Regions from separate parts of the Halobacillus ihumii genome, predicted to be linked through region 2. Evidence: riboswitches for the same ligand, from Rfam matches in the RefSeq annotation. Region 2 holds a riboswitch; the other holds the start of a gene.
What was found. Region 2 has a riboswitch for S-adenosylmethionine ahead of G6R08_RS13935 (Na+/H+ antiporter NhaC family protein). Riboswitches for the same ligand answer to the same signal wherever they lie in the genome.
Positions count from the first base shown of each region.

Region 1 (10,995 bases), 450 kb from region 2:
ATTGGGTGGGCAGCGATTTCTTCCAATATGCTTCACCCGGGATTAATTGGATTATTTCTCATTATGGTTCTCTGGCAAATGCCGCACTTTTATGCGATTGCTATTCGTCGACACGATGAATATAAAGCGGCTAATGTACCTATGCTCCCTGTTGTAAAAGGGCTAAGACGCACGTATATTCAGACGAACATCTATTTAGTTGCCTTGATCGGAGCCAGCTTCTTATTCGCCTCACTTTCAATTGGGATTATGATGGCTGCTTTATTCTTCAGCACAGCCTGGCTCGTATTAAGTATTGTCGGCTATAGAAAAATGAGTCCAGAAAAGTGGGCTAAAACGATGTTTATTTTTTCACTTAACCACCTGACTATTTTATTCGTCACCATTATCCTATACTCCTTTGTTGGTTCCTTTTTCAAATAGGTTTGGTATTGAACACGGCAGGTTACCTTCCTATTACAACAGCAAGGCACCTTTCTATTACATTTAACATAGAAAGGTGCCTTTAATTGTTTAAGCAGTACTAGGGGTGCTCCGAGATACGTGCAAAAATAGGACATAGGGTGGAAAATAAATACATAATAAGAGTTACCACTCTTCTAGACTTCCTTATGGAGCACAACCAGCTGCAGAAAATCAGTGCTAGGTCAAACTCGACACAAAAAATAACCGACTTCTACTAGGGGTATCGCCAACATTTTGACGTTTGACCCGCGCTAAGACAATTTTCACCATTAAAAACCCGGAAATTCCTACGCTAAGGAAGTTTCCGGGAGCTCATGTTATATGTTTAAAGATCTTAAGGGAGCCGTTCGGTTCTTTAAGTCAAAAGAATACTCTCCAAGGAAGTTAATGTGCTCCCAAGCTAACGGAGATACATGGGGAAGCATCTCTTCATTTAATGATCCTTTATTTCTGAGAGTCTTGACGGCCTCAGTCAAGTAAACCGTATTCCATACACTAATGGCATTAATGATTATATTCAATGCACTATTTTTCTGGAGTTGATCTTGTATAGCCCGTTCTCGTAATTCACCGCGCTTACCAAAAAACAGGGCTCTTGCTAAAGCATTCATAGCTTCTCCTTTATTTAAACCAGATGAATTTTTCTCCTTATGGCCTCATTTGATATATAATCCAAGATAAAAATCGTCTTCTCGATCCTTCCTGCTTCTCGGAGTCCGGCAGCCAGTTTATTTTGTCTGTCATAAGAACCTAGTTTCCCCAACATCAATGCCGCGGACACTTTGGCTTCTTGAATGGAATGGGCTAAACGCAGCATATCCTCATAATTTTCATGAATGCTTTTTAAATTAATACGTCCTTTGAGTAGTTTTTCGAGTTTGGGAAATTCCTTCTTTTGGCCAATAACGTATAGCTTAGAATCCCCTAAGTCACGAAGACGAGGGGCAAATTGAAATCCAAGCAAATGACATAATCCAAAAACTTGATCCGTGTATCCATCCGTATCCGTATAATGTTCTTGATATTCAGTTCAGTTTCATGATGCAACAAGGCATCCACCTAGTGCAGGGCATCCTTTGAATTAGAATGAACAACATTACCATGATAGGCGGCATACTGGTCACTTGTAGAGCGGTAAAAGGTGACCCCTTTCCCATGCCCATAATGCGGATTAGGATCCGCATAAAGAGAGGGGACACCAACTCGAACACGCATACCATCAGAAGATGAGGTGGTCCCGTCTCCCCAGTACGAGGGTAGGTCTAGATGATGCTGAAAATTAACGAGTCTAGCTTGGGCCTTATTCATTGCATCATCATACATACGCCATTGAGACACATTTGCCATTTGGGCGCCCTGCATTAAAGGAAAGTCAAAAACAACAGATCAGAAAGTTATATGAGAGTGGAGAACGAGCAAATGACATAGCGAAAGAGTACAACATAGCACGCAGTACAGTTTATAAAGTAGTCAATGAGGGGGCGAAGTAAATGAAATGCGCTAATTGTGGTCAAGAAATCGAAGGGAACAACGGAACAATCTATTGCAGGGGTCTCGCCAATTATTAAAAAATTTCATACGTTAAGCTGATATGACAACCTTTCTTATATTTTAAATTTAAAAGAGGATATTTGACAATTATTGTTGAATTATTGTTAAATTATTGTAAAATTATTATTTAGGGCTATAATATATAATCTACTTCTTTGAAAGGGGAATTAAATGTGCGAATTTCCAAATTGAAAGTTTCTATGTTTGTTCTACTAATCTTTGTATTGATCCCTTCCACTGTATTAGCTTCTTCAGGGTGGGATTATGTAGGAAGCGATTCTGTTTATGGTACGCGTGATGGATCATCTGCCTCGTGGTCTAAAACTTTCTATTCAACTGGTGGAGATTTCCGGGTTTGTTTGTCGGGTTTTGACGGTAATGATGCGAATACCACTGTTCGGGTATGGTTAAAGGAAATGGGAGGATACGATGAAGTTCTTAGTTTTTATGAAATACCAGCTGCAGAAAAGATCGGTCCCAATGGAGTAGCATGTTTTGAATTTCGTGATATAGGAGAATGGGTAGACGGTTCAAATAATAAGGCTGAATTTCAATTTAAAGTTCAATTTTATAGTGATGGACAGGCAGAATATGTTACCGGAAAGACATATGATTAATTGTTTATTTTGATACAAGCTAGAATAGTTATAGCCTCAAGGGTTGCCTTAATGGTAACCCTTATTTCTTTTTCTCTCTTTTTACTTGCTTTTGACCTAACGGTCTGGCAAACTCGGATACCAGGATTGGAAACAGCTGGCAGCAGTTTTCCCCCTTGTTTGATCGAGAGAAAACTGCTTAGCAAATATCCTCGGTATACCGAGTTTTGGTGTCCGTTTGGTAATCCGTATGTATAGCACTTCATAGTTTCGCTTGTCGCGTGTGAGCTTATGTACTGCACCCTTCCTACGACGTTAAGAAGAGTCGGCTATTTTAGATAAATGTTAAATGGCCGTAGTTACATATTGAGCTCATTCCAAACAAACTCATACTTTAACTAAAAGGTCTTTACCTAGATGAATCTTTAACCATTGTAAAATGTGTGGATCCTAAATTTGCTGAATTCCTTTCACTTTCAGTTCTTTTAACCTTTCTTCTTTCCTTTAAGAAAACGGTTCGGTCATCTAGCTTCATAACATTCTTAACACCACGAATCATACCCATCAAGGCAATAATAAATAACACTAGAAAAATCAATGGCACTCCTACTAACCATTGAACATTTGTTTGCAATGTATCATAGTACATGCCTACCATGGATGCCCATTCATAGGTGATAGGAGTTGGTGGACCAGCCCCTATTCCGTACTCTACATTAGTTCCACCAAAAAAGAGTTCAAATACACTTAGGTGGCTCATAACAAGGATAGCTTGGATGGTCTGTCTCATAAATATTGTAACGAGGTTCCCTTTGATATGGGGGATAAGATGACGACGATATAGATGGTATGGTCTTGCCCCTAATACTTTACTTGTTGTGACATATTCCCTCTTTAAGATAACACTCGTCTCATTCGCTATGAGTATAGCTGCAGGAGGCACCAATAGAATACTTAAAACCAACACTTCTACGCCTAGTCGAAAAGCAAGGCTTGTTGGAAATCCAGACATAGGTTCCCATAATAAAGGTCGAAGAAAATTGTAGGCAATCATGGAAGCAGGAATGAAATATAAAACGGAAATGGTATTTTCTACAATTTTAGACTTCCCTTTATACCTGAATCCAAGAGGGATCCCAATTAGAAAGGCAAGAGAAAAACTAATGAGGCCTATAGACAAGGCTCCTAAGATTGTAAACTTTGCTCCCTGTAACATGTAATAAACCAAGTGATTACCATTCATATCTGTGCCTAATATGGAGTGGTCAAAAGGAGCAAATGGTGGCCCTACTATCTTATTCTCATCATTATATAAAAATGGAGTTTTGAGGACATAGGAGTCAAAGAATATTGCGTGCACAAAACTTCCAGCTAACATGAGCAATAAAAAACCAATCCCCAAAAGGAAAAAAGGCTGCTTACACAATTTTTTAATCATAAAGAGACCTCCTGTCTTGTGAAGAAGTATAAAGACAGTTCAATCACTTTTAAAAATAAATAGATAGGACCGAAGAACAATAAAGCAGTCACAAAAAATACGGGTGGTTGAGAATAAGTAAGCAAAAAGGAAGTCATTCCAAAATTCTCAAAAAGGTATTCAACGATGAGTAAATTACTTATCATTATGCTAATTAGGAATTTCGCTTGGTAGGCAAGCCGGACGAACATGTTCCGCAAAATATGTCTAAGCAAAATAAATGATTTGGTTAATCCTTTGCTTGTAGCAAGGTCATAGTAAGGCTCTCTCCTCTCCTCCTCTACAAGTTCCAACATGGATTGGAGAAAATACATCGTTGGAAGGATAGCTAAAACCAATGCAGGTGCTAAAATAGCTTCTTCTTCGCCGGCTCCTGCAATATAAAGGTCGTCCCCGTCTGAAAATATAACCATACGAGAAACATTTGAGAGGCAACGACGAAAACAACATCTGGAATACTTTGCAGGAAAGAAGATGATGATAAGCAAACTTTATAAACCCTCTTAGGAGCACGCCATAAAATAATGGTTCCAAGAAGAGCAATAAAGAAGGAAACAATAAGCGCTAGACCTAATACTCTCAAGGAACTTGCAAAGGCCTTAAATATAATGGGGAATAGACTTCTTTCTACCTCTGAGGTTGGGTTTATATAGACTAGCGACTCCGGACGCATCATTTGGCCAAAGACGCTACCAATCGTTTCGAATCCAGGCCAAACAAAACCCTCAACCGTCATAAATAAAGGGGAAATACTGATTAGGATAATGCCTACTATTAGAAAGAAAGGTTTCAAAACTTCACTAAATAAATAAGTTTTCCATTCCAAAATGATTCACCAACTTAACAAGTAATTGTATCCATTATTGATTTAAAGATAATTTTTTATTAGCATATTCACGTATTTGTGGATCATGTGTTGATAGAATAATGATTTTTCCATTAGATTTTGCTTGCCGAAAATCATATTCGCTATGGAGGATACGGAGGCATTGCTTACCACCATATTTCGGACAACTATATCTCCTTATTTAGCCACTTCATTCCTTGTGGGGTATGGGAGGCCGTCTATATTATTGAAGGCCTTTTAAAGAACGAGTCCGATGTTCAACCGGATACGTTGTTTGCTGATACGCAGGGGCAATCCACCCCGGTATTTGCGCTCAGCTATTTATTAGGCATCAAACTCATGCCCCGCATTCGGAATATCAAGGCTTTAAAATTTTATCGCCCTACGAAAGATACAGTGTACCAGCATATCAATGCGTTATTTAGCGATGCCATTGATTGGTCCTTAATCGAAACGCATTGGCAAGATCTGATGCGGGTCGTGCTTTCCATTCAATCCGGGAAAATGTAGTCGCCTCTTCTTCTCCGGAAGCTTAGTAATTATAGTCGTAAAAATCGCCTGTATCAAGCCTTCCGTGAACTAGGACGTGTGGTTCGTACAGTTTTCTTATTATTCTACATATCTGATATGGATGTAAGAAAGCAAATTACAGCCGAAACGAACAAAGTCGAAGCTTTTCATGACTTTTCGCAGTGGCTTTCCTCCGGCGGTCAAGGGATTATCGCTACAAACGATCCGAAACAGCAAGAAAAGATCATGAAGTACAATGAACTAGTATCCAATGCCTTAATCTTTCACAATGTTGTAGATCTTACGAAAGTTTTACGTTCCTTTCGAAGGAGGGTTATGAGGTACACACTGAGGACATCAGACATCTAAGCCCTTACTTAATGAGTCACATTAAAAGGTTCGGAGAATACACGATTAACTTAGAGATAGCGCCTCATCCAGTAGATGGACGGTTGGTATTAGATTAATGGATGGGATTATATCCCATCCTATGTCCTAATTTTACACGTATCTCGGAGTACCCCCTACTATGTATTTATTTTCTTGGAACCATTGTCGCTTGATGTATAACGTTGCTTCTCAGTGGTATCGATTTGAGTAACTTCCCCATTGTGCACCGTGACCACTAATGAACCAAACTCCAATCCTTCCAGCTTCGAGATGATATCCTTAATTTTTCTTTCATCAATGTCTGCCATACAAGCCCTCCTCTATTGTTTCTCCCTGTGCCCATGCAATCCCACATAAAAAACCTCTTCTCACAAAATAAGAAGAGGTTTAAGCATCCGGTTACTTCACCCTTCTTATCTTTTCAAACCTTTACGGCTTGCTGGAATTGGCACAGTACTATTGCAGTCTGCTGCCGAGGCTTCGAAGGGCCAGTCCCTCCACCTCTCTGGATAAGAAATATATATTATTTAATTATCCTATAATTTACACTCCCTAGCACTAATTGTCAATCATTTATTGTGAAATTTTCGACTATTCAAACCCTACACAATGTTTCAGAAGAAAATAAGTACATTAGGCCTCCTCTATTTCGCCTATTAACTCCTTATCCACTTCTTTCACGCCTTCCAGCCAGTACTCTACAAGCTCCAATCCATCAATAAGTTCAATGTCCTTTAGTGAATGAGCATAATTCACAGCATTCTTGTTAAAAGAGCCAGTGGTAATCACGTAGCCCCCTGCTGCGCCTTCCTTCACTATATTTGAATGAAGTAATGCAATTGGTTCATATCCCATGTCATCCTTATAGCATTTCACCTGTGCTAAATATTTCTTATCCTTTACGGTAAGGTCAAAATCAACGCCAAAATCCCAGGAAGGATTCGTGACCCAGGCAGTGCCATTGAATTTCTTTTCAAAAATATTTGCCACAAATCGTTCGAAAGTAACTGGGTCTTCCTTGATAAATAGTTTGGAGTAGTTTTCCTCCACTACTTCTCCTGCCTTTGTTTGGACTGTTTCCTTATTCTTAAACCTGTAGTAAATCCCCATCGCCAGAGTCCTCTTCAAATTTTCATCCGTTTCAATTTGTTCAATAATCGTTAAAGCTTTATGATGGTGGGATTTCCGTACTATCCATAAGTGAATGATCGATATGGCTGCGACAATTAAAGCAGCTATTTCAATTAACCCCATATGTTTTAACCTCCAGTCTCAATAGGCTATACGATTAATTGTTGACATAGTCTAATTCTTTCATTCACTGTAGGTGGGAAAATCTGTCTAACTGTCATGAGGCTGCAGATAAAAGATTGAAAATTTAATGGTCAGCCGACGTAAGGATCTGGTTATGTAGGAACAAATTTAGGCGGGGACGAGAGCGATGGTGAGCGTCTTAATTATAGAATCCATCGAATCCAAAAGAGAGAGGAAATTCGTCCTCTCTCTTTTTTAAGTTCTCTACATATCGTGGTGGGATTTTTGATTTTGGCGAGAATGATTAGCATTTTTAACTTTATGGGATCCGCTCAATGGTTCTCCATAAGGCTGGTCCGGGCTTTTGGGCAAATTCGGTTGTTTTTGCTGTTTCGGTCCTTTAGGGGTAGACATCTTTGTGTTCCTCCTTCCTTTTATATGAATAGTTTTTGAAAATTGATCCATAACTATTCATCCTTGAAAGGGGGACAAAGACAATTTGATTCGATTTAACAAAGCATTTCCGACTGCGTTTATTATTTTTCAAAGGAAGTACGCAGCTCGTTCCCCGCTTGCTCTAAAGCCCGCTTTCCTTGATCAAGCTTATCTGCCATGCTTACAAACCCATGAATCATACCATCATATCGTGTAAGAACCACGGGTACACCAGCTTCCTTTAAACGTCTTCCGTAAGCTTCCCCTTCATCACGGAGAGGATCATATTCTGCCGTGATTACAGTGGCAGGCGCCAGTCCTGAAAAATCTTCAATGAGAAATGGCGATGCCAGCGGATTCTCAGCATCCTCGGGAGTTTGGAGGTAGTGGTCGCGGAAATAGACCATACTGCCTCTGGTTAGAAAATATCCCTCTGCGTTCTCCCTCATCGATGCTGTTTCTGCCGTGAAATCAGTGGAAGGGTAAATGAGCAGCTGATGGACAAGCTGGGGTGTTCCACGTTCTTTAGCTAAGTAGGAAATTACTGCCGAAAGATTTCCCCCGGCACTATCCCCACCGACAGCTATTCGAGAAGGATCAATGTTAAAAATGGAAGGGTGATCTGCTATCCACTTTACAACTGCATAACAATCCTCCACCGCTGCAGGGAATTTATGTTCAGGGGCAAGACGATAATCAATTGAAATGACCACACAGTCGGCTAAGTTTGTCAGTGCACGGCACACATTATCATGAGTATCCAGGCTGCCGATGACCCAGCCGCCGCCATGGCAGAAAACGAGTGCAGAGTGAGGCCCTGTACCTTCAGGAGTGTAAACCCTTATATTGATGCCTCCAAATGGCCCTGGAATTGAACGATCTTCAACAATGTGTACGGGTTCTTGAGGTTCCTCCGAATTAGCTTCTAAGGACTCAAATGCCTGGCGAGCGTATATCGGAGGCAAACTTTCTAACGGTGGAGCTCCATTTGCTTCTAATTGTTGTAGTAACATTTTCACTTGTGGATCTAGTCCCATGTTTCATTCCCCTTTTTTGAAAAAATGGTGACTTTAACTTGGTTACAAATCTAATATTATTATAGAAGTTTCCTATCGACTTTGGCAATTTTTAACTTATTGGCAGGTTATCTCGTTCCCTGCTTTTGGGAAGGGAATAGTTTCGAACCTAATAAAGAACCTAAAAACGCTGCTAAGGAGCCGACTGCAATGCTCGTTAAAATCTTGTCATTTGCCTCCGGAACCATATAACTCCACAAAAAGAACACAACTCCAGTAAACAGCCCTGTAAAGAGACTTGCTTTCGTCGACAATTCTTGTTTCAAGGCAGACCTCTCCTTATTTTCATTCTGCTAATACAGTCAAGCTCAAGAGCTAAAAAATGAAATGAACCCAGTACCAAAGGAAATGGTAACCGGGTTCATTCATACTTCTATATGGCTATTCGCTCTCTACACTCTCAAACAAATCCGTAAATTTAGCTACGTTATCATAAGTAAACTCAAACGCCATTCTTATCTCTCCATAGCCCGGATGATACACGTACCCTTGTACTTCATAACTATTTTCGTTCTCTCTAACTTTTGTTAAATGAAAGTACCTTTGGAAATACTGGCCCATCTCCTCAAGTTTCTTATTTCTCTCTCTAACCCATTGCTCTTTACGTTCTTCTGTTGGAAAATCGGATTTCTTCACTATACCTCCACCCCTTTGAGAAAGTTCACATCTTCTATTTTGATGATTTCTCTCAATCATCATTCTTTACTATGCTACTTATCTTATCATAAGATCAGATGCAATTATGACTCATATTGAAAATGTTATCAAATGGAGTACGCAAATCAACTGTAGTAGTTTCTATTAGAAATTTCAGAAGCGCTATAACTCCATCTTCTAAGGTGCTAATGGCTTTTAATGTATATCCATTTTATCAAATTTAATTTATTATTAAGTCGAGATAATTATTTTAAAAATTTTACCCCTTTGGCAAGATACCCCGACTTTTTATAATTAAGGACCCTAACATTTAATTAGGGTCCTAGTTCATTTCAAACTTATTGTTATGTAAAAATAAAGTTGTTTACTTTTGACAACGTGAAGCCGCATTCTTCCGTTGAAAAATGCGGCTGCTTTAAAAAATAGTTCTTTACTTTCAACATTCACCTAATCATCACACACAAAATTTGTGATAAAAAAGTTCTTAACTGTTATTCCAGAAAAGCGCCCGATCGTGTTGCGGAAAAAAGCTTACGGTTTTAAGGGGCTTGCAAACGAGAACCTGTATTTGAGTATTTGTTTACGAAAATGATATAATCAGTTACATAAAAGGCAAGTCATGGAGGGTTCAAATATGTGTGCTAGCATAGCAGTAGTCGATTTTACTTTATCTCTTTTATAATGAAAAGAATGGAAAGGAGATAAAGGTATGGGTTTATTTTCTATATTTGTCATTAATAGAGTTCATTATCAACCAAACCAAAATTAATTGGTTATAATGAACGCTTAAAGTCAGTTCATTATAACCAACAAGGAGAAGGTTATAATGAACCAGAAGAGCCCAAAAGATACGCAAAATTTTATTACTTCTAAAAAGCATGTAAAAGAACTATTGAATCATACGGATATCAATAAACAAGACAACGTAATAGAAATCGGATCAGGAAAAGGGCATTTTACCAAAGAGCTAGTCAAAATGAGTCGGTCGCTGACTGCCATAGAAATTGATGAAAATTTATGTCTAACCACTCAAAAAGCGGTGGAGCCTTTCGAGAATGTAAAAGTGATCCATACGGATATTCTAAAATTTGCCTTCCCCAAAAAAATAAACTATAAAATATTAGGCAATATCCCCTATAATATCAGTACGGATATTGTTAAAAAAATTACTTTTGAAAGCCAGGCAAAGTACAGTTATCTTATCGTGGAGGAAGGTTTTTCGAAAAGGCTACAAAACCTGCAACGCGCTTTAGGCTTGCTGTTGATGGTGGAAATGGATATAAAAATTCTCACAAAGGTGCCGAGAACGTATTTCCACCCTAAGCCGAGTGTGGATTCTGTATTGATTATTCTTGAACGCCACGAGCCATTGATTTTAAAGAAAGACTACAAAAAATATCAATCGTTTGTTTATAGATGGGTAAACAAAGAATATCACACTCTTTTTACTAAAAATCAGTTCAGACAAGCCTTGAAACATGCAAAAATATATGACTTAAATAACGTTAACTTTAAACAATTTTTATCTCTTTTCAATAGTTATAAATTGTTTAATAAATAGTGTTAAGGGGTTGCTTTAATGACAGCAATCCCTTATAACTTATTTTCCCCCAGATACTTGGTTAGACTTATTCTGTTCACCCATTATATTCCCAAACACAATATGGCCCAAATCCGGAATAGTTTTTATTCCAGAAAAACCCGATTGAGGAAAATTATGGTTTTCCAAGAACTTGC
Region 1 is NZ_CACVAO010000001.1:2,348,266-2,359,260, reverse strand. Features, by position in the region: gene cyoE (heme o synthase) at 1-423, shown strand, start outside; partial or broken gene G6R08_RS11795 (Tn3 family transposase) at 783-1,815, opposite strand; gene G6R08_RS11790 (helix-turn-helix domain-containing protein) at 1,773-1,955, shown strand; gene G6R08_RS11785 (hypothetical protein) at 2,190-2,633, shown strand; gene G6R08_RS11780 (ABC transporter permease subunit) at 3,022-4,050, opposite strand; gene G6R08_RS11775 (ABC transporter permease subunit) at 4,047-4,502, opposite strand; partial or broken gene G6R08_RS22120 (transposase) at 5,036-5,913, shown strand; gene G6R08_RS11765 (YezD family protein) at 5,974-6,144, opposite strand; SAM riboswitch class I at 6,247-6,352, opposite strand; gene G6R08_RS11760 (restriction endonuclease) at 6,470-7,090, opposite strand; gene G6R08_RS11755 (small acid-soluble spore protein P) at 7,355-7,504, opposite strand; gene G6R08_RS11750 (alpha/beta hydrolase) at 7,627-8,562, opposite strand; gene G6R08_RS11745 (hypothetical protein) at 8,670-8,867, opposite strand; gene G6R08_RS11740 (hypothetical protein) at 8,983-9,237, opposite strand; gene G6R08_RS22475 (erythromycin resistance leader peptide) at 9,968-10,027, shown strand; gene erm(A) (23S rRNA (adenine(2058)-N(6))-methyltransferase Erm(A)) at 10,085-10,819, shown strand.
Region 1: linked by a shared signal. The riboswitch ahead of G6R08_RS11765 (YezD family protein) and the one ahead of G6R08_RS13935 (Na+/H+ antiporter NhaC family protein) in region 2 are both predicted to bind S-adenosylmethionine.

Region 2 (10,995 bases):
GTCCAGCCACGTCAACAAATCAATCAAATCGCGATGTACTCACCGGGGAAGCCTGTTGAAGAATTAAAACGAGAGAAAGGTCTATCGAAGATCATCAAGATGGCCTCAAACGAAAATCCATTTGGATACTCGCCGCTCGCAGCGGAAGCTATCCAGTCTGAAATGAAAGACCTTCCGTATTATCCAGAAGTAACGGCACCTTTGCTTGCTGAAAAGCTGGCGAATCGGCTTGATGTTTCTTCTGATCAAATTTTATTTGGCAGCGGATCGGATGAAATTATCCGTCTGCTAACCAGAACCTATATAAATGAAGGGGATGAGGTCGTGATGGCCGGCGTGACGTTCCCTCGTTATAAAACGAACGTAATTATCGAAGGCGGGGTGCCGGTTGAGATCGAGATGAATGAAGGCACCCATGATTTAGAAGCGATGCTTCAAGCGATCAATGAGAAAACGAAAATCGTATTTGTATGTAATCCCAATAATCCGACGGGTACGATAGTGGAAAAGGAAGCACTGCAAGCGTTTATAGAAAAAGTTCCATCAGGCGTTATGCTCGTAATGGATGAGGCTTACTATGAGTACGCGGATTCACCGCAATACTTGGAAACTCTGCCGCTGCTAGATCAGCATAAAAATATGGTGATACTACGAACGTTCTCTAAAGTGTACGGGCTGGCAGCGCTGAGAATTGGCTACGGGCTTATGTGCACAGAGATGGTGGATGATTTACGGAAAGTGAAAGAGCCGTTTAATGTAAACAGGCTGGCTCAGGCGGCTGCTTCAGCCTCACTGGATGATGAGGAGTTTATGCATGAAAGCATTGCCCTGAATCGTGAAGGGCGCGATTACTTGAACGACAATTTTGACCGCATGAACTTAAACTGCTTTCCGACCCAAACCAACTTTATTATGGTGGATGTCGGTGAGCCAGCAGAAGAAGTTCATGAATTTTTGTTAAATCAGGGGATTATTATCCGTCCAGGACATTTAATGGGCTATCCTACTATGATTCGAGTGACCATTGGAAAACAGGAAGATAATCAACGATTCATTGAAAGCCTGCAAAGCTTTTTAGAAAAAAATAAATCAAATGTTCATCAGTCTTAAACGGAAAGGATGTGGTTTATGTGGATATGCTAGAACAATTTCCAATCACACAGTATATAAACGAAGAGGGAGAACTCAATACGAAAGAAATGAAAGGAGAGGTCTCTCTCGACCTCATTAAGTTGTTTTATGAAAAAATGCTGCGGGCCCGAATGATGGATAAAAAATGCGTCAATTTGCAGCGGCAAGGGCGAATTGGTACGTATGTCCAATACGAAGGACAGGAGGCTGCCCAGGTAGGCAGTGCGCTGGCGATCGAAGAAGGGGACTGGATGTTTCCTTCCTACCGCGATCATGCAGCAACGATGACATTCGGTCATTCATTGCGCAATTTGCTGCTATATTGGGTAGGACGAATCGAAGGCGGCATCCCTCCTGAAGGGAAGAATATCTTCCCGCCAGCCGTGCCGATCGCTTCACAGTTGCTGCATGCAACTGGGGTCGCCTGGGCAGAGAAGAAAAAAAACACAGACCGCGTTTCACTCGTCTATTTTGGTGATGGGGCTACTTCGGAAGGTGATTTCCACGAAGGGCTTAATTTTGCAAGCGTTTTCAGAGCGCCCGTTGTCTTTTTTAATCAAAACAATGGATACGCCATCAGTGTTCCAACTGAAAAACAGATGAATTCTAAGACAATTGCCCAGAAAGGCTTAGGGTACGATATTCCGAGTATTCGTATCGATGGAAATGATATTCTAGCGGTGTTTATGGAGACTCAAAAAGCAGTCGAACGTGCACGCAGTGGAGAAGGTCCAACGTTAATTGAGGCGGTAACGTGGAGATACGGAGCCCACACAACAGCGGATGATCCATCGAAATACCGCGATCAGTCTGAAAGTGACCGCAGACGTACGACAACGGATCCGTTGCTGCGCCTCGAAAAATATTTAAAGCAGCAAAATAACTGGGATGAAGAGTGGCTGGCGGAGACTGAGCAGAAAATCACCGATGAAATCAATACCGCTTTGGCTGAGATGGAAGATGTTCCGGAAGCTGAGATCGAACAGCTGTTCAGTCATGTGTTTGAAAAGCCGACATGGACGATCGAACAGCAACGGGAACATCATATGTCAATCAAGAGGGGGCAGGTATAATGACGACGGCTGTGCAAGTGAAAAAATTAACGATGGTGCAGGCGGTTACGGATGCGATGAGAACAATGCTTGAAGAAGATGAATCAGTGTTGGTGCTGGGGGAAGACGTCGGAATCAATGGCGGTGTATTCCGAGCTACTGATGGATTGATCGAACAATTTGGCGAGGATCGTGTGATTGACACTCCGCTTGCTGAATCAGGGATTGTGGGAACATCGATTGGTTTAGCGGTAAACGGCTTCCGTCCGATTGTTGAAATGCAGTTCCTAGGGTTCATTTACCCTGCCTTTAATCAGCTGATGACACATGCGACACGGATGCGCCAGCGTTCGATGGGGAGATATACGGTGCCCATGGTAATCAGAGCTCCATATGGGGCAGGAGTGAAGGCGCCAGAAATTCATTCAGATAGTGTAGAAGCCTTATTTACTCATATCCCCGGCTTAAAGGTGGTCGTACCTTCAAATGCTTACGATGCAAAAGGCTTACTGATTGCAAGCATAGAAGATCCCGATCCTGTGCTTTTTCTTGAGCCGATGAGAAGTTACAGGTCGTCTCGAACCGAGGTGCCTGAGGAGAAATATTCGATTGAACTTGGGAAAGCTGCCTATGTTAAAAAAGGTGAAGATGTGACAGTGCTGACATGGGGGGCCATGGTACCGGACACAGTCAAAGCCGTTGAAAAATTTGAAGAAAAATATGAGGCAACATGTGATGTAATCGATCTGAGAACACTGTATCCATTAGACAAAGATGTGATTGCGGAGTCTGTTAAGAAAACAGGCAGGGTGGTCATTATTCACGAGGCGCCATCAGCTGGCGGAGTCAATGGTGATGTGATATCTGTTATTAATGACACAGCATTTTTCTACTTAAAAGCTCCGATCCAGAAGGTGACAGGGTTTGATACACCAGTTCCTGTCTATTCGCTTGAGCGCGAGTATTTACCAAGCAGCGACAAAATCATTCACGCCATCAACACAACGTTATCCTATTAGAAAGACGGCAGGAAAGGAGGATTTGATAATGGAAGTAAAGTTACATGATATTGGTGAAGGCATGCATGAAGCAGAAATTCTTCATTATTTTGTGAAGAAAGGGGAGCGTGTCAAAAATGATGAGCCGTTGGTTGAGATTCAAACTGATAAGATGACTGCGGAGCTGACGGCCCCTTCAGAGGGGATCATTGAAGAAATACGATTTGAACTTGGCCAGGTGGTCGAAGTAGGGACGACGATTTTGACGATTAAGACAGAACAAGAAGCTGGTTCACCCACTCCAGAACAGCCACTTTCACAGGGAGATCGCGGTGTGACTTCACATGCCCCTGACAAAACGTTAACGTTGACTCTTCCCGTCAATCGGGTGATGGCTTCTCCACATACAAGAAGAGTGGCACGGGAAAATGGCGTTACGATCGAAGAGGTAGCAGGAACGGGCCCGGCTGGACGTGTATTGGATGAAGATATTATTGCTTTTATGGCAGCAGAAGCACAACCTTCTCCTGCACAACAGGATGTTAATGAGACAGAAACGCCTTCAGAAAATCAGGAAAATTCGGCGATTCCATTGAGAGGTTATGGTAAGACTTCAGTACAAACCATGTCTCAACCTGTGACGCTTTTTGATGAAGTGGATATGACAGAACTGCATAAATGGCAGAAATATCTAAAGACGGGGACTTCAAGACAAGAAGGAATCGATGTCCCTATGCAAGCTTTCTTTATCAAAGCATTGCAACGATCACTAAAGGAATACCCTATCTTCAACTCTAAGCTCGATGAGGAAAACGGAAAAGTTGAGCTGGAAACAGCCTGTCATATCGGATTGGCTACAAGTACCAATGATGGCCTGGTCGTTCCAGTATTAAAACATGTAGAACGACGATCTGTCCTCGATATTCATGAACATGTAGAAACTTTGACGCAAAAGGCAGCCGAAGGTCAGTTGTCTTCAGAGGAATTAACGGGCAGAACATTTACGGTCAATCATATTGGAGCAAAAGCAAGCACAGGGCTTACGCCGGTATTAAATGATTCGGAAACGGGCCTCATGGCTTTTCACAAAATGAAAAAAATGCCTGTGGTAGTGGACGATGACATTGCGATCAGGGAGATGATGAATTTTGCGTTAACCTTTGACCACAGAGCGGCTGATGGATCGCATGCCTCAGCATTTATGGAGAAATTCATAGACTATATTGAGAATCCTCATTTGATGCTAGTGGAGTTGATATAAATGGTCGTTGGAGAATTTGTTACGCATAAACAGGTCATTGTAATCGGCGGGGGCCCCGGGGGCTATCATGCGGCCATCCGGGCGGCCCAACTCGGACTTGAAGTGCTGCTGGTAGAGAAAGAGAATGTCGGTGGAGTCTGTCTAAACGAAGGATGCATTCCTTCTAAACTATTTGCGCATTCAGCTCGTCAGTTTCGTAAAATGAACAGCCTGATTGAATTAGGGATTCGTGTCGATGGAGCCATTGATTTTGACTTAGCACTGTTACAGCAGCGAAAGAAACAGGTTGTTGAGCGGTTATCTCAGGGAGTAGAGGGATTACTCGATAAACATGGTGTTGAAGTGGTGCAGGGAAGGGCATCGTTTATTTCATCGGAGCGAATTGGAGTGGAAAGAGGAGAGGCATTTGATTTATATGAAAGTGACCATGTGATTATTTCTACCGGATCTGACTATAGTTATCCTGCGGAAATGCAGCCTGATCATCAGTTCATTCTTGATGCCAAGTCCATCTATCAAGTCGAAGAACTCCCAACACATCTGTTAATCTATGGATCTGATTATTTATCTCTGGAAGCAGCTTCCGCTTTCTCAGCTTTTGGTACTGAAGTGACGATCATAATGGAAGAAGAGAGGACAGCGTTTGCTTATGATTCTACCATTAATCGGGAACTTTTCAGACAACTGAAAAAAGCCAAAATTAAATGTGTGAAACAGGCGAAAGTTCACGATGTTACCGCTTCTTCCGAAGAAGTGAAAATCGACCTTGAGGTCAAAGGGGAGTTCAAATCTATTCGAGGTTCTCATTTGTATGTGTCGGCAAAACCATCCCCATGTGTAGAAGAGTTGCAGCTTCAGGTCGCTGGAATCGATCAGTTGGAAAACGGGCTAATCGCTGCCAATGAAGCGATGGAGACCTCTGTCAAGGGGATTTATGCAGTAGGTGATGTGACAAGTTATGAATCATTAGCTGTTACAGCGATCCGGCAAGGAAAAGTAGCGGCCGAAAACTGTGCGGGAAAATCTAGCGTGTTGGACACAGCTATCATTCCTCATATTATTCACTTTCTTCAGCCCGTAGCTACAGCTGGTTTAAGCGAAGAACTGGCAAAAGAGCTTGGCTATGAAATTAAGACAGGCCATTTTCCAATGCGTGGAAATGGGTATGCTGAAGTTTTGAATGAAAAAAATGGGTTTGTAAAAACGGTCAGCGAAGAGGATTCTGGAAGATTGCTGGGATTTCATGCAGTAGGTGAGGATGCGATTGGGTTAATTAACCAGGGCGTGCTTGCCCTGGAAATGGTAGCGCGGGAGGAAGATTTGGCTTCCATCTTTTATCCACATCCCAGTTTATATGAAGCATGGGCAGAATCAATCGAAGATATGGATTCATTAGCCATCCACAAAGGATGACGACATTGTTGTGTTGAAAAGAATACTAGACGGTTGGATTTGAATAAACTAGAGAGGGGAATTTCATGGATAAAAGAAAGCCTTCATTTCTTGTATCAAGTCTCATCATTCTTTTTATCATTGCTATTTTAGGAGTAAGTATTCTAGTATATGGGGCAGCCCCTCATATTCCGATTGTATTAGCCGCAATTATTGTAGGGCTTTACGGCTTGAAACTGGGTTATAAATGGAAGGAATTAGAACGGGCCATGACGAGAGGGGTATCGTATGGCATCCCCGCGATTATCATCCTATGTCTGATCGGTATTCTCGTAGGAGTTTGGGTTCTCAATGGAACTGTTCAAACGATTACGTATTATGGCCTGCAAGTATTATCTCCTTCTGTATTCCTGGTTACTGCGGTCATTATCACGGCAGTTGTTGGTACGATGACTGGAAGTTCCTGGAGTGCAATTAGTACAATAGGAATCGCCTTAATGGGGGTGGCTTACGGGATGTCCATATCTCCGGCCATGACCGCTGGGGCTATCGTAAGCGGAGCCATGTTTGGAGACAAACTTTCTCCTCTATCAGATACAACTAATCTAGCAGCCGCAACGGCGAAAGTAGATATTTTTCAACATATCAAACATATGCTCTGGACGACGATTCCAAGTTTGATCATTACACTTGCGATCTTTGCCGTAATCAGCTTTACATCGGAGAGAAGTGCAGCGGATACGGGAAAAGTTGAAGCAATGATGGCAACTTTGAATAGTGAGTTTATGCTGACTCCTATTGCTCTGATTTCCCCTTTATTAATTATATTTTTAGCTTTTAGAAAAGTAAGCCCGATTCCATCGCTGATTATTGGGTTAGCGGCAGCGGTGCTGACCTCGTTTTATACCGTTCCAGGGGTATCTTTCAGTACGATTATGAACACAGCCCATTTCGGTTATACCGCTGAAACAGGCAACGAAGCGATTGATAACCTTCTATCACTGGGAGGGTTAGACAGTATGCTCTTTGGTGTATCACTTATTTTGATAGCGCTTTCTTTTGGAGGTATTATTCGGGAGATTGGCCTGGCCCATGCTATTATTGATGGACTGAAGAACAGTTTAAGAAGCCGCGGAAATGTAATTTTATCAACGGTGCTTTCTTGTTTAGGGATCAATGTTGTCGTAGGTGAACAATACTTATCGATTATTTTACCCGGTCAAATGTTAGAAGAGAGCTACGAAGAAACAAATTTGCATCCACAAAATATGTCCCGTACTCTTGAAGATGCAGGGACCATGATTCATCCGCTCATTCCATGGGGAGTGATGGGCGCATTTGTGATGACAACGCTGAATGTAGGAATTGGCTATATTCCGTTCACTTTTATGTGTTTTATATCACCGATCATTGCAATTATTTATGGGTACACAGGCTTTACGTTAACTCCCATTGATCAAGAAGAAGCAGTTCAAATCGAAGAACAGCCGACGATGTCTGACTCCGTAAAAAATGGGTAAGCTTTATTTTGGCAGCGTGGAAGGTGACCTGAAGCCTTCCATGCGTTTACGATATGATGGAATCTCTGTGCAAGGAGGAACGTGCATGAATACATATAAAGAATCCATTGAATGTGACGGAAGAGAGCGAACGTTTTATTATAGTCTTCCTCAAACATTTACAAAACCTTTACCAGTGCTGCTGTGCTTTCATGGTGCCGGAAGTAATGCTCTTCATCATATGAAGACCACTAAGTTTCATGAAAAAGTTGAAGAACAACAAATGATCGCTGTTTTTCCTGAAGCTGTTCAATTGAATAAATCGGATCCGATGAGCAGGCAATGGAACGAGGGAAGGCAGAAAAATCCTGCAAATGAACAGGGTATTAACGATATTGGTTTTGTAATGGAACTTATTGACTGGCTTAAACAGCAGTTCTCCATTAATGAGGATCGTATTTACGCCACAGGATTTTCTAACGGCTCTTCCTTTAGTATGCGACTGGCGATCGAATGTCAGGATGTATTCGCTGGGATAGGCGGAGTATCTGGGCCCGTTACGGAAGAAGTGGCTGAGAAATGTGAGTGGGCTCATCCCATGCCGATGGTTTTTATGATGGGAACGGACGATGCAGTGGTGCCATATGATGGGATTGTTGATTCGGAGTCTATGGTTGATGGACTGCTATCGGCAAACGATACCGCATTGCTTTTTGCCAGGTCCTGGTCAGAATCCTTGCTGGCATTAAAAGAAGAATTTCCTGTCCCGAACGAAAGCTCGGTAACGAAACATACATTTCATCAGCACGAAGGAACTGTTTATTATTTGGTAAACGGAGGAGGACACACTTGGCCGGGCGGTCCAGAGAGTCAGGCATCTGCTCTGGCAGGAAATGTGCCTTCACATCCAGATGCTACCCAAGTCATTTGGGATCATTTGAAGTATTTCAAGAGAAACAAGCAGACGATGAGCTAGAATGTTTTGCTTAGGGAGCTATGTTCCTGTGTTAAGTCGTTATGTGCTCGAGTTAGGGCGTTATATTTTGGGGTGGGTCGCTTTATGATTAAGACAGGACGTTATCACTTCGCGTTAGGACGTTATAAAAAAGCTTGCAGCCGCTGCAGCTGCTCCATTCAAAAAAGGGGGCGTCTCTCAAGTGATTTACACTTTTGGGACGACCCCTTTTTGAGTATTAGTTCTTTATAGAACAGATAATGCAGCAATGGCTGTCAAAGGAAGAATAAGCCTTCCAATGCCGCCATATCCTCCGTATCCGCCATAACCATAAGGATAGCCGTAACCATATCCATACCCACCGTAACCATAGCCAGGGTATCCAAACCCTCCCCATAGTCTTGAATTGTCCTCGGACTGTTCATCCGCTAAAGTCATATGAACGTTTTCCATATCAACATGATCAATACGCCCTTGAAAAGAATCGCCAAAAACGGTTTGAATATGCACGTTTTTATTTTTGTGCTGATTGCAAACGTGATACATATGCTCTAAATGTTGCGGATCAGTAAAAAGATTTCCCATGTGATTCGCGTTCATATAATTTGAATTCATATATAAATTCCTCCTGTTTCTGTCACAATCTCCTTATAGGTTATTCATCTATAGCCCATTTGTGTATGGGCAAAGAAAATATAGGCCCCATGCCCAATTTCCAATAATTCCAATAACCCCCACCTCAGGTCATCCAATAATTGGATGACCTGAGGTGGGGGTATTTACCAGTTTTCTGAATTTCTTGTGTTCGGATTTGTTTTGATGTAGAGTATAAAATGGACTTTTTTAAACAATATATTCTTATCAAGAGAAGCAGAGGGGCTGGCCCGGTGAAGCTTCAGCAACCACCTTTTGGAATGGTGCTACATCCAGCAAGTACGTACACTTGATAGATAAGAAGGAACAAACTGATTAATTCAAGCCTTCTTCTTTCAAGAAGGCTTTTTAATTTGGACAGATTCAAGGAGGTTAGATCATGGAACAACAACATAAAGGAAATGCCTGGGCATTGCTTCCTTTTGCTATATTTATTTTATTGTTTATCGGTTCTGGCATTCTGACAGGAGACTTTTATAAAATGCCTGTTCTAGTTGCTTTATTTGTATCAATTCTGGTCGCGTTAATAATGAACCGGAAAACTAATTTTCAAACAAAGATCGACCAGCTGACAGAAGGCGGAGGACACCCCAATATTATTCTTATGGTAGTGATTTTCCTGCTGGCTGGAGCTTTCGCCAAAGTAGCTGAAGGGGTAGGAGCGGTAGACTCCACCGTAAATATGGGGCTATCTTTTCTCCCGGGAAATTTAATTATTGTCGGCCTGTTTATCATTGGATGTTTCATTTCGATCTCAATGGGGACATCTGTTGGAACCGTTGTAGCCCTTGCTCCGATTGGTTTAGGTATAGCTGAGCAGACAGATATTCATGTCGCTCTTACAATGGGGACAATTATCAGTGGTGCGATGTTTGGTGATAACTTGTCGGTTATTTCTGATACAACGATTGCTTCCGTTCGAACTCAGGGAGCAGAAATGAAGGATAAATTTAAAGCCAATTTCTTTATTGTGCTGCCTGCTGCGGTCATAACGGCGATCATTTTCTTTGTGATGACGGCCGATGCTTCAGGTGCAATTCAGGAAGCGAAATCTTTTAATTTTATAAAGGTATTGCCTTACCTGGCTGTGCTCGTCTTTGCTATCGCCGGGGTCAACGTCATTTATGTTTTATTCGGAGGCATTTTATTTGCTGGAGCCGTCGGACTCATTCTTAATGAGATCTCCATGATGGATTTCGTCACCTTAATTAGTGATGGATTTACAAGCATGCTGAACCTATCCATAATGGTCGTTCTCTTAGGCGGGCTCGTTGAATTAATTAAACAAAATGGCGGAATAGAATTTCTGCTGAGAAGCATTAGCAAGCGAATTAATAGTGGCAGAGGCGGCGAGCTTGGTATCGCTGCTTTAGTAAGTACAGTTAACTTATCAACGGCCAATAATACGATTTCGATCATTACGACAGGTCCGCTCGCTAAGCAAATTTCTGAGCGATTTCATATTACGCCGCGCCGATCAGCGAGCATGCTTGATATTTTCGGAAGTACGATTCAGGGATTGCTTCCTTATGGTGCGCAAATGCTTGCAGTGGCGGGTGTTGCCAGTATTTCACCAATAGCGATTGTCCCGTATTGCTTCTACCCGATGTTAATCGGGATATCGGGATTACTGGCCATTGCTTTCAGGTTTCCGCGCTTTACAATTTCAGATGAAAAATAATGAACATATAAAAGGAGCCGCGCTGGCTCCTTTTTTTCATGTTCTTCAGGAGAGGTTTTTTTAAACATTCGCTCCATAAATCGCTACATACTGAAGATCGTTCCACACTGCAAATTGCTGCCCGTTCCAGCTCAGAGGAGTTTGCACAATCCCTAGACCATCTGCATGGTACCTTCCTGAGATCTCCTGAAAGGCAAACAATTCGTACACTCCATCCCCGTCAAAATCGACAGGAGAGAGAACATTCAGTCCAGAAACCCAGCCTTCAATCGGTTCCTTCAGTGTACCATCGCTATTATAGATTTCAGATAAATAGTCTTCACCTTTGTTCTGAATGTCAATCGTGAACGTAAGATCAAGGGTTTTGTTTAT
Region 2 is NZ_CACVAO010000001.1:2,799,422-2,810,416, forward strand. Features, by position in the region: gene hisC (histidinol-phosphate transaminase) at 1-1,110, shown strand, start outside; gene pdhA (pyruvate dehydrogenase (acetyl-transferring) E1 component subunit alpha) at 1,137-2,204, shown strand; gene G6R08_RS13905 (alpha-ketoacid dehydrogenase subunit beta) at 2,204-3,202, shown strand; gene G6R08_RS13910 (dihydrolipoamide acetyltransferase family protein) at 3,231-4,442, shown strand; gene lpdA (dihydrolipoyl dehydrogenase) at 4,443-5,855, shown strand; gene nhaC (Na+/H+ antiporter NhaC) at 5,921-7,354, shown strand; gene G6R08_RS13925 (CE1 family esterase) at 7,440-8,309, shown strand; gene G6R08_RS13930 (hypothetical protein) at 8,535-8,903, opposite strand; SAM riboswitch class I at 9,144-9,245, shown strand; gene G6R08_RS13935 (Na+/H+ antiporter NhaC family protein) at 9,322-10,623, shown strand; gene G6R08_RS13940 (VCBS repeat-containing protein) at 10,684-10,995, opposite strand, start outside.